Linked DNA regions of Oharaeibacter diazotrophicus. Each later gene encodes a partner of the first gene's protein in a complex. Links are inferred from orthologs where the notes say so. Each region holds a gene or a part of one and is shown in the gene's direction. Other genes may lie near its edges.

Evidence for each region. Proteins that work in one complex are often made in the same cells at the same time.
Region 2: the proteins of pnp (region 1) and EDD54_RS04830 are in contact, whole or in part, in a cryo-EM structure (PDB 9QH0), measured with the Escherichia coli proteins. The link is inferred for Oharaeibacter diazotrophicus from one-to-one orthologs.

The regions. Positions count from the first base shown.
Region 1 is NZ_SNXY01000012.1:57,424-62,466, reverse strand. What follows is about bases 1,030-3,948. They hold pnp (polyribonucleotide nucleotidyltransferase), read left to right. Parts: upstream 1,030-1,383; coding sequence 1,384-3,513; downstream 3,514-3,948. Other genes in these bases: EDD54_RS21675 (sialidase family protein), read right to left, coding at 3,611-3,948. Outside these bases: tRNA pseudouridine(55) synthase TruB, read left to right, coding at 1-691; rpsO (30S ribosomal protein S15), read left to right, coding at 749-1,018; more of EDD54_RS21675, read right to left, coding at 3,949-5,043. UniProt on the Escherichia coli protein: Involved in mRNA degradation. Catalyzes the phosphorolysis of single-stranded polyribonucleotides processively in the 3'- to 5'-direction. Also involved, along with RNase II, in tRNA processing.
Region 2 is NZ_SNXY01000006.1:1,022,572-1,027,938, forward strand. The notes cover bases 1,250-4,492. They hold EDD54_RS04830 (Rne/Rng family ribonuclease), read left to right. Parts: upstream 1,250-1,622; coding sequence 1,623-4,292; downstream 4,293-4,492. Other genes in these bases: EDD54_RS04835 (pyridoxal phosphate-dependent aminotransferase), read right to left, coding at 4,376-4,492. In the rest of the region: EDD54_RS04825 (N-acetylmuramoyl-L-alanine amidase), read right to left, coding at 1-861; more of EDD54_RS04835, read right to left, coding at 4,493-5,367. UniProt on the Escherichia coli protein: Endoribonuclease that plays a central role in RNA processing and decay. Required for the maturation of 5S and 16S rRNAs and the majority of tRNAs. Also involved in the degradation of most mRNAs.

The DNA.
Region 1 (5,043 bases):
GCGCTGGGGCGTCGAGACCACGACCGACGACACCGAGGGCGAGACGGTCGCGACGTCCGACGTCCGCCCGTCCGCCGACGCGGTCGACGCCGTGCTCGACGAGTTCGAGGGCGAGATCGAGCAGGTCCCGCCGGCCTTCTCGGCGATCAAGGTCGACGGCGAGCGCGCCTACGACCTCGCCCGCGCCGGCGAGGAGGTGGTGCTCGACGCCCGCCCGGTCACCATCCACACGATCGACCTCGTCGCGACCCCGGACGCCGACACCGCCGTGTTCGAGTGCGAATGCGGCAAGGGCACCTACGTGCGCGCCCTCGCCCGTGACATCGGCCGCCGCCTCGGCACCCGCGGCCACGTGGTGGACCTGCGCCGGCTCGTCGTCGGACCCTACGGCGAAGTGGACATGATTCCGCTTGAAAAGCTGCAGGAACTGGCGCATGAAGCCGGCCGCGACGGCCTTTTCGCCGCCGCGCTCCGCCCCGTCGAGACCGCGCTGGACGACATCCCGGCCCTGGCCGTGACGGAAGCGGAAGCGGGTCGCCTGCGCTCCGGCCAGCCGATCCTCCTGCGTGGGCAGGGCGCCCCCATCGACGGACCGGCCTACGCCACCCGCAAGGGCGAGCTCGTGGCGCTCGGCGAGATCGAGCAAGGGCAGCTGCATCCGCGCAGGGTCTTCAACCTCGCCACGGCCTGATCCGTGGCGGCACCCCTCCCCGCGGCTCCGGCCGCGGCAACGCGAAGGACATCGACGATGTCGATCACCGCCGAGCGCAAGGCCGCGCTCATCAAGGAATACGGCACCAAGGAAGCCGACACCGGCTCGCCCGAGGTGCAGGTCGCGCTGCTCTCCGAGCGCATCTCCAACCTGACCGAGCACTTCAAGACCCACGGCAAGGACAACCACTCCCGCCGCGGCCTCCTGAAGCTCGTCAGCCAGCGCCGTCAGCTGCTCGACTACCTGAAGCGCACCAGCGAGGAGCGCTACACCACCCTCATCGGCCGTCTCGGCCTGCGTCGCTGACGCGGACGGGTGGACCCCAGCGGGTTTCGAGGGGCGCCGGAGCGATCCGGCGCCCCTTTTCCGTATCCGGCCGACGCGCCGACGTCCGGCAAATGAATTTCCCGCGGCCCGCGAAACGTGGTATGAGCCCGCCCGTCGGCCGTTTCGCGTCATGAAGCGGCCCGGGCCGCCGTCGCGGCCCATCGCCGGCGACCGTCGGCCGCCCCGGGAGCGGGGCCGGCGCCGGTCGCCACACCCCGTGCCGCACGGCCATGGGGCAGGATCGCAGGGCGCTCGGCCCGTTTCCCCGGAACGACCCGAGCGTCCCGCCGTCTTGCCCGTGGCAGGTGCGCACCGCAACGCATACGGGACCGAAAAGACATCCCATGTTCGACACCCAGAAAGTCGAGATCGACTGGGCCGGCCGCAAGCTGACCCTCGAGACGGGCCGCGTCGCCCGCCAGGCCGACGGCGCCGTGCTCGCCACCTACGGCGAGAGCACCGTGCTCGCCACCGTCGTCTCCGCCAAGGAACCGAAGCCCGGCCAGGACTTCTTCCCGCTGACGGTGAACTACCAGGAGAAGGCCTTCGCGGCCGGCAAGATCCCCGGTGGCTACTTCAAGCGCGAGGGCCGTCCGTCCGAGCACGAGACCCTGACCTCGCGCCTGATCGACCGTCCGATCCGCCCGCTGTTCCCCGAGGGCTACAAGTGCGACACCCAGGTGATCGTGACGACGCTGTCGCACGACATGGAGAACGCGCCGGACATCCTCGCCATGGTCGCCGCCTCGGCGGCGCTGACGCTCTCCGGCGTGCCCTTCATGGGCCCGATCGGCGGCGCCCGCGTCGGCCTGATCGACGGTGAGTTCGTGCTCAACCCGGCCGTCGACTCGATGGCCGACTCCAAGCTCGACCTCGTGGTCGCCGGCACCCAGGACGCCGTCCTGATGGTCGAGTCGGAGGCCCAGGAGCTCGACGAGGACACCATGCTCGCGGCGGTCATGTTCGGCCACCGCGGCTTCCAGCCGGTGATCGACGCGATCATCCGCCTCGCCGAGCGCGCCGCCAAGGAGCCGCGCGACTTCACCCCGGTCGACCATTCGGCGATCGAGGCGAAGATGCTGGAGATCGCGGAGACGGACCTGCGCGCCGCCTACCGCATCACCGCCAAGCAGGAGCGCTACGCCGCCGTCGACGCCGCCAAGGCGAAGGTGATGGCCGCCTTCTTCCCCGAGGGTGGCGAGCCCGCCTTCTCGAAGGAGCAGGTCGGCGCGGTGTTCAAGGACCTGCAGGCGAAGATCGTCCGCTGGAACATCCTCGACACCGGCTCGCGCATCGACGGCCGCGACCTCTCGACGGTCCGCCCGATCGTCGCCGAGGTCGGCATCCTGCCGCGCGCCCACGGTTCGGCGCTGTTCACCCGCGGCGAGACGCAGGCCCTCGTGGTCGCCACCCTCGGCACCGGCGAGGACGAGCAGTTCGTCGACGCCCTCGAGGGCACCTTCAAGCAGCACTTCATGCTGCACTACAACTTCCCGCCCTATTCCGTGGGCGAGACCGGCCGCATGGGCTCGCCCGGCCGCCGCGAGATCGGCCACGGCAAGCTCGCCTGGCGCGCCGTCCACCCGATGCTGCCGGCCAAGCACGAGTTCCCCTACACCATTCGCGTGGTCTCGGAGATCACCGAGTCCAACGGCTCGTCGTCGATGGCCACCGTCTGCGGTTCGTCGCTGGCGCTGATGGACGCGGGCGTGCCGCTCAAGGCCGCCACCGCCGGCATCGCCATGGGCCTGATCAAGGAAGGCGACCGTTTCGCCGTGCTGTCCGACATCCTCGGCGACGAGGACCACCTCGGCGACATGGACTTCAAGGTCGCCGGCACCGAGAACGGCGTCACCTCGCTGCAGATGGACATCAAGATCACCGGTATCACCGAGGAGATCATGAAGGTCGCGCTGGAGCAGGCCCGCGGCGGCCGCCGGCACATCCTCGGCGAGATGGCCAAGGCGATCACCGGCGCCCGCTCCGAGCTCGGCGAGCACGCCCCGCGCATCGAAGTGATGAAGATCCCGACCGACAAGATCCGCGAAGTGATCGGCTCGGGCGGCAAGGTCATCCGCGAGATCGTGGAGAAGACCGGCGCCAAGATCGACATCCAGGACGACGGCACCGTCAAGTTCGCCTCGAGCGACCTCAAGGCGATCCAGGCCGCGATGAACTGGGTCAAGGGCATCGCCGCCGAGCCGGAGGTCGGCGCGGTCTACGAGGGCACCGTGGTCAAGGTCGTCGAGTTCGGCGCCTTCGTGAACTTCTTCGGTTCGCGCGACGGCCTCGTCCACGTCTCCCAGCTCGCCCCGCAGCGCGTCCAGAACGTCAAGGACGTCGTCAAGGAAGGCGACAAGGTCTGGGTCAAGCTGATGGGCTTCGACGAGCGCGGCAAGGTCCGCCTCTCGATGAAGGTCGTCGACCAGAAGACCGGTCAGGAGATCAAGGGCGAGGACAAGGCCGAGGGCTGATCCGCCCCGCCGTCCCCGCACGATCCAGAGAGAAGAAGGGCCCCGGCGCGATCCGCGCCGGGGCCCTTTGCCGTTTCGAGGGCGCGGCCGCGCCGGCTCAGGGCGTGATCGACCGCGTCACGAGGTCGGCGGTGCCGGCGGTCGCCCGGGTCACGCCGAACAGCGGCACCGCCTTCCCGGCGGCGGCCGTCAGGCCCATGTAGTCGCCGAGGAAATAGCCGCGCGCGACCGGCGCCTTGGCGAGGTCGAACGACTTGCCCGTCAGCCGCCGGCCGACGGTCCAGCCCTCGGGCCAGTAGCACGCGGCGGCGCAGATCGCGGTGAAGGCGTCGGCGAGTTCGCCCGAGGCGTCGTCGTTGCGGAAGTCGTAGTAGGTCACGACCACCTTGCCCGCCACGAATTCCACCGCCGGCACGAAGGCCTGCTCGCGCAGCCGGTTGAAGTTCGCCGGCGTCCGGTTCACCTCGATCGGGAAGGTCCAAGTCTTGCCGCCGTCGAACGAGGTCGAGAAGGCGATGCCCTCGACGCCGCGGAACCGGCCGTCCTGCCAGACCACGGCGAGCGTGCCGGTGGCCGGATCGACCGCCGTGTCGAACAGGATGCCGGCGTCGCGCACCGGCGCCTCGAGGTTGGGCGTGATCGTGTAGGTCGGCGAGCTCAGCACCTCCGACACCATGCTCGCCGCGCCGGGGAAGGTGGCACCGTGATCGGTCGAGGTCTTCACCTCGATGTAGACGCGGCCGACGCTGTCGATGCGGGTGAAGAACAGGTGGACCTTGCCGCCCGGACCGACCTCGACGAGGTTGTTGATGGTCTGGGCGTTCGGACCGGGATCGAACACCTTGCGCGCCCGCTCCCAGGTCTTGCCGCCGTCGGTGGTGCGGGCGAGGAAGGCCGGCCCCTCGAAGAACACCTCGTCGGCACGCGCGGGCGCGTCGGTGGCCTTGCCGGCCGAGATCGAGCGCAGGAAGGCCGCGCGCTGGCGCGCGCCGCGGCCGCCGCCGCCGGTCAGGCCGTCGGGCAGGCTGTAGTCGACCAGCCGGTCCCAGACCGCGTAGGCGTAGCGCGAGTCCGCGGGATCGGCCGTGATCGAGTTCTTGTCGTTGAGCGCCTTGCCGACGCCGTCCCGGCGCAGCACCACCGGGCTCGACCACGTCCGGCCGCCGTCGGTCGACCGGTTGACCAGCATGGCGTTGGCGCCGAACCGGCCGTCCGGCAGGTCGGCGTCGAAGGCGAGGCTCATGAAATAGGACGTGCCATTCGGCGAGATCGCGACCCAGGGGTCGCTGGCGCGCAGGTAGGCGCCGCCGGAACACTTGCTGACGCCGGGCGGCACCACCGTCTTCCAGGACGCGCCGCCGTCGAAGCTGTAGGCCGCGGCGAGCCCGCGGGCGCCGCCGTTCGACCAGCGGTCCTGCTGCCAGCCGGCGAGCAGCCGCGCCGGCGCCTTGGGCGCCGCCTCGACGAAGGGCTCGATCTCCGAGCCGGGATAGTTGGTACCGGACTGCGAGGCGACGTCGTCGGCCTTGC
Region 2 (5,367 bases), on another replicon or contig:
GGACAGGGTGTAGATCGTGGCGCCGCGCACGTCGTTCTGGCGCACCGAATCGGCGTGGATCGAGACGAACAGGTCCGCCGCCTGATCGCGCGCGATCCGCACGCGGTCGCCGAGCGGCACGAAGGTGTCGTCGCGCCGCGTCATCGCGACGTCGACCTTGCCGGAGGCCTCGAGCTTCTTCTCGAGCTCGAACGCGAAGGCGAGCACCACGTCCTTCTCGAGCGCACCCGACGGCGAGATCGTGCCGGAATCGACGCCGCCGTGGCCCGGGTCGAGCATCACCAGCGGCCGGTCGTGACCGGTCGGGCGCGGGCCGGGCAGACGGTCGCCCTTGGCGACGGGCACGTCGTTGGCGACCTCGCGCTCGACGGCGGTGCGCTGCAGGTCGTCGCGGAAGGCTTCGGGCGTGGTGCCGACGAGGTCGACGACGAGGCGCGCCGGCTGACCGTCGACCGAGGGCAGCACGAAGGACTTGTCGATTTTCACCGGACCGGTGGCGTCGATCACGATGCGCGAGCGCCCGATCGCGAGCAGGCCGTAGCGCCACCCCGAGACGAGGCCCCTGCCCTCGGCGCCCGAACCGGCCGGCAGGGAGAAGCGCACCTGCGGCAGGTCGATCACGACGCGGTAGGGATCGCCGAGGGTGAAGGCCGCTACGTCGACCGCGCGGTCGAGGTCGAGCACGAAGCGGGTGCGGGCGGCGTCGCCGACGACGCGGCCGTCGCTGGCCACGGGATAGGCGGCCGCGGCCTTGTCCGGCGCGGCGGCCGTCGCGGGCACCGTCTCGGCGCGCGCGGGCAACGGTGTCGTCGCCAAGGCGGCGAGGACCGGGAGGGCGGCAAGGGCGAGACGGCGCGACAAGCGGACCTGATCCCTTTCTCGAGGGGTCGAGGGACGACGCGGGAAGCCCACGATACATCGCGTAGGCCCGAACAGGTTAACGAAGCCTTTGCCGGCTGTCCTCCCCGGATCCGCCCGCCGGTGGCGATGACCGTGCGGCGCGCGCGACTTGCAATGCGCCGGCGCACTCCGTACAAAGAACTCTAGGAGCCCGAATCCTCGCCCTCGGTCACGAGTGCGGCCACAATGGCGATCTCTTTCCGTTTCGCAAGAGCGGTGTTCGAGATCGTCACCAGACATTTCGGGGCTCGCCGAGATGAGCCGATGTCGGTCGGCATTTGGAGCGACCCCGCACCTCGCTCGACCCGAAGCCCCAGCGGCCCGGTGGTCGGGCGGATAGGCTGGTCGGCCGCGCACCCCGAAACGATGACGGCACCGTCGCGCGGCACGTCGTGTCGCCGAGAGACATTCGCGGTCGTCCGCGCTGCCGCACCGGTTCCGGTCGGCGTGCGGGCTGCCCCTCGATGACCTGAGACTGACGAGCCGAGCGTGTCCGATACGGCTGCGACGACTGGATCGAGAAAGGCGGAGGGCCCCACGGGCCGCTTCCACCGTCCGTCGTCCTGCCTGCGCGCCCGGCCTGATTTCCCGACCTTCCATTCAACCATCGACGGACCGGAGCGGGTCGACCCGCGCCCCGACGTCCCCCGGCGTGCGTTTTCGGGCGCGCCGGACGGGTGTCGGCGGCGTCGCGGCCCCGCACGGCCGGGAGTTCTTCGCCCATGGCCAACAAGATGCTCATCGATGCCACCCACCCGGAGGAGACCCGGGTCGTGGTGGTCCGCGGCAGCCGAGTCGAGGAGTTCGACTTCGAATCCGCCGCCAAGAAGCAGCTGAGGGGCAACATCTATCTCGCCAAGGTGACCCGCGTGGAGCCCTCGCTCCAGGCCGCCTTCGTGGAATACGGCGGCAACCGCCACGGTTTCCTCGCCTTCTCCGAGATCCACCCCGACTACTACCAGATCCCCGTCGCCGACCGGCAGGCGCTGATCGAGGCCGAGGAGCGCGAGGAGGCCGAGGAGGCCGAGCGCCGCGCCAAGGCCCGCAAGGACCGCGAGAAGGAGAAGGCCGCCGCGGCAGCGGCCGCGGCCGCCGAGAACGGCGAAGACTCCGTCTCCGGCGACGTCGGCAACGTCTCCTCGCCCGACGAGGAGGAGGAGCACGTCGAGAGCGTCGGCGCCGAGGACGCCATGGAGGAGGTGCCGGAGCGCCGCAAGCCGCGGATGCGCCAGTACAAGATCCAGGAGGTCATCAAGCGCCGCCAGGTCATGCTGGTGCAGGTCGTCAAGGAGGAGCGCGGCAACAAGGGTGCGGCGCTGACCACCTACCTGTCGCTCGCCGGCCGCTATTCGGTGCTGATGCCGAACTCCGGCCGTGGCGGCGGCATCTCCCGCAAGATTACCAACGTCACCGACCGCAAGCGCCTCAAGGAGATCGCCGGCGATCTCGAGGTGCCCGAGGGCATGGGCGTCATCCTGCGCACCGCCGGCGCCGCGCGCACCAAGGCGGAGATCAAGCGCGACTTCGAGTACCTGCTGCGGCTGTGGGAGAACGTGCGCGAGCTGACGCTGCGCTCCTCGGCGCCGACGCTGGTCTACGAGGAGGGCTCGCTGGTCAAGCGCTCGATCCGCGACCTCTACAACAAGGACATCGACGAGGTTCTCGTCGCGGGCGAGGAGTCCTATCGCGAGGCGAAGGACTTCATGCGCATGCTGATGCCGAGCCACGCCAAGAACGTCCAGCCCTACCGCGACGCCATCCCGGTGTTCGCCCGCTTCGGCGTCGAGCCGCAGCTCGACGCGATGTTCTCGCCGCAGGTGACCCTGCGCTCGGGCGGCTACATCGTCATCAACCAGACCGAGGCGCTGGTCTCGATCGACGTCAACTCGGGCCGCTCGACCCGCGAGCACAACATCGAGGACACCGCGCTCGCCACCAACCTGGAGGCCGCCGAGGAGGTTGCCCGCCAGCTGCGCCTGCGCGACCTTGCCGGCCTGATCGTCATCGACTTCATCGACATGGAGGAGTCGAAGAACAATCGGTCGGTCGAGCGCAAGCTCAAGGACTGCCTGAAGAACGACCGCGCCCGCATCCAGGTCGGCCGGATCTCGCACTTCGGCCTGATGGAGATGAGCCGCCAGCGCATCCGCACCGGCGTGCTCGAGGGCTCCACCGAGCTCTGCCCGCACTGCCTCGGCGCCGGCATCGTCCGCTCGACCGAATCGGTGGCGCTGCACGTGCTGCGCGCCCTCGAGGACCAGTTGATCAAGGGCGTGACCCATCACCTGACGGTGCGGACCCGCACCGCGGTGGCGCTCTACATCCTCAACCAGAAGCGCAAGCACCTCGCCGACCTCGAGGCCCGCTTCGGCCTCAACGTCGCGATCGCCGCCGACGAGCACCTCGGTACCCAGCACTTCGCGCTGGAACGCGGCGAGATCATCCTCAACCCGCTGCCGCCGCCGCAGCCGACCACGCTGACGCCGGAGAGCGTCCAGCCGGTCGACGAGGAGGTCTACGAGGAGGAGGACGAGGAGACCGCCGAGGAGGAGCGCGAGGAGACCCGCGCCGAGGAGCGTTCCGACGAGCGCCGCGGCGACGGCGAGAACCGCCGCAAGCGCCGCCGCCGCCGTCGCCGGCGGCCGGGCGAGGGCCCGGCCGGTGCCGAGGGCTCGTCCGAGGACGGCGACAACGGTTCGGACGACGAGCAGGGTGACGAGACGACCGCCGCCGCCGAGACCGACGACGCCGGCGAGACCGCCGCGGCCGAGGGCGAAGGCGCCGAGGCCGGCAACGGCGACGCCGAAGGCGAGCAGCGCCGCCGGTCGCGCCGCCGCGGCCGCCGCGGGGGCCGCCGCCGGGGTGCCGGCGAGGCCGAGGGCGCCGGCGAGGCCTCCGAGGCCGGTGCCGAGGACGCACTGGCGATCGAGGGCCTCGAGACCGGCTCCGAAGCGGACTCCGACGGCACCGTGACCGAGGCCGCCCTCCCCGAGGGCGAGGCCGCCGAAGCGGCGCCGACCGACGGCGACGACACCTCCGCGCCGGCCTTCGCCGGCGAGGACGGCTCGTCCGTCGAGCCGGCGGTCGTCGAGACCGAAGCGCCTGCCGCCTACGCCGAAGAGCCGGCGCCCGCCGCCTTCTCCGAGGACGTCGCCCCGGCCAACGAGAGCGTCGAGGCCGTCCCGGCCGAAGACGCTCCCGTGAACGAGGGCGTCGAGACCGCGGGCGAACCGGACACCGCCGAGGCGTCCGCCGGCTCCGACGAGGCGCCCGCCGAGACCGCCGCGGAACCGGAACCGCAGGCCGAGACCCCTGCCCCGGCTCCCGAGCCCGAACCGGACGACGACCGTCCGAAGCGCAGCGGCTGGTGGCAGCGCCGCACCTTCTTCTGATCGAAAACGCGACGGGCGCCCATCGGGCGCCCGTCTTGCATTCGGGAAGGCTACGGCACCGTGAGGGCGTGGCCCCTCGTCCCTCAGCCGAGCCACTGCCCCAGCCGGTCGCAGGCTTCCGCCACCGCCGCGTTGGTGCCGGCGAAGGAGAAGCGGACGAAGGCGTTGCCGCGGGCGGTGTCGAAGTCCGGACCCGGGGTGGCGGCGACGCCGGCCTCGAGCAGCATCCGGCGGGCGAAGTCGACGCTGTCGTTGGTGAAGCGGGTGACGTCGGCGTAGAGGTAGAAGGCGCCATCCATCGGCAGGAAGCGGTCGAGGCCGATCGCGGGCAGCCGTTCGGCGAGGAGGGCGCGGTTGGCGGCGTAGCCGGCCTTGACCCGTTCCAGTTCCTCGGTGGCGTCGAAGGCGGCGACGGCGGCGCGCTGCGACAGCGCCGGGGCGGAAATGAAGAGATTTTGCGCGATCCGCTCGACCGGGCGCACCAGCACCTCCGGCAGCACCATCCAGCCGATCCGCCAGCCGGTCATGCAGTAGTATTTCGAGAAGGAGTTGACGACCACCACATCGTCGCCGAACTCCAGCGCCGAGGTCTCGCGGCCCTCGTAGACGAGGCCGTGGTAGATCTCGTCCATGACGAGCGCGATCTTCTCGGCGCGGCAGTGCCGCACCAGCGCCTCGATGGCGTCGCGCGTCATCATCGTGCCAGAGGGATTGGCGGGGCTGGCGACGACGAGGCCCTTCAAGGGCTTGTCGCCCGCGGCGGCCGCGACGGTGGCGGGCGTCGGCTGCCAGCGGTCGGCCGGGCCGGTCGGGATCTCGACGACCTCGAGGCCGAGCGCGGCGAGGATGTTGCGATAGGCCGGGTAGCCCGGCGTCGGCAGGCCGACGCGGTCGCCGGGATCGAACAGCGCGAGGAAGGCGAGGTTGAAGCCGCCCGACGAGCCCGGCGTCACCGCGATCCGCGATGCCGGCACGTCGACGCCGTAGCGCTCGCCGTAGTGGCGGGCGATGCGGGCGCGCAGGTCCGGAATGCCGAGCGCCTCGGTGTAGCCGATCCGGCCCTCGGCGAGCGCGG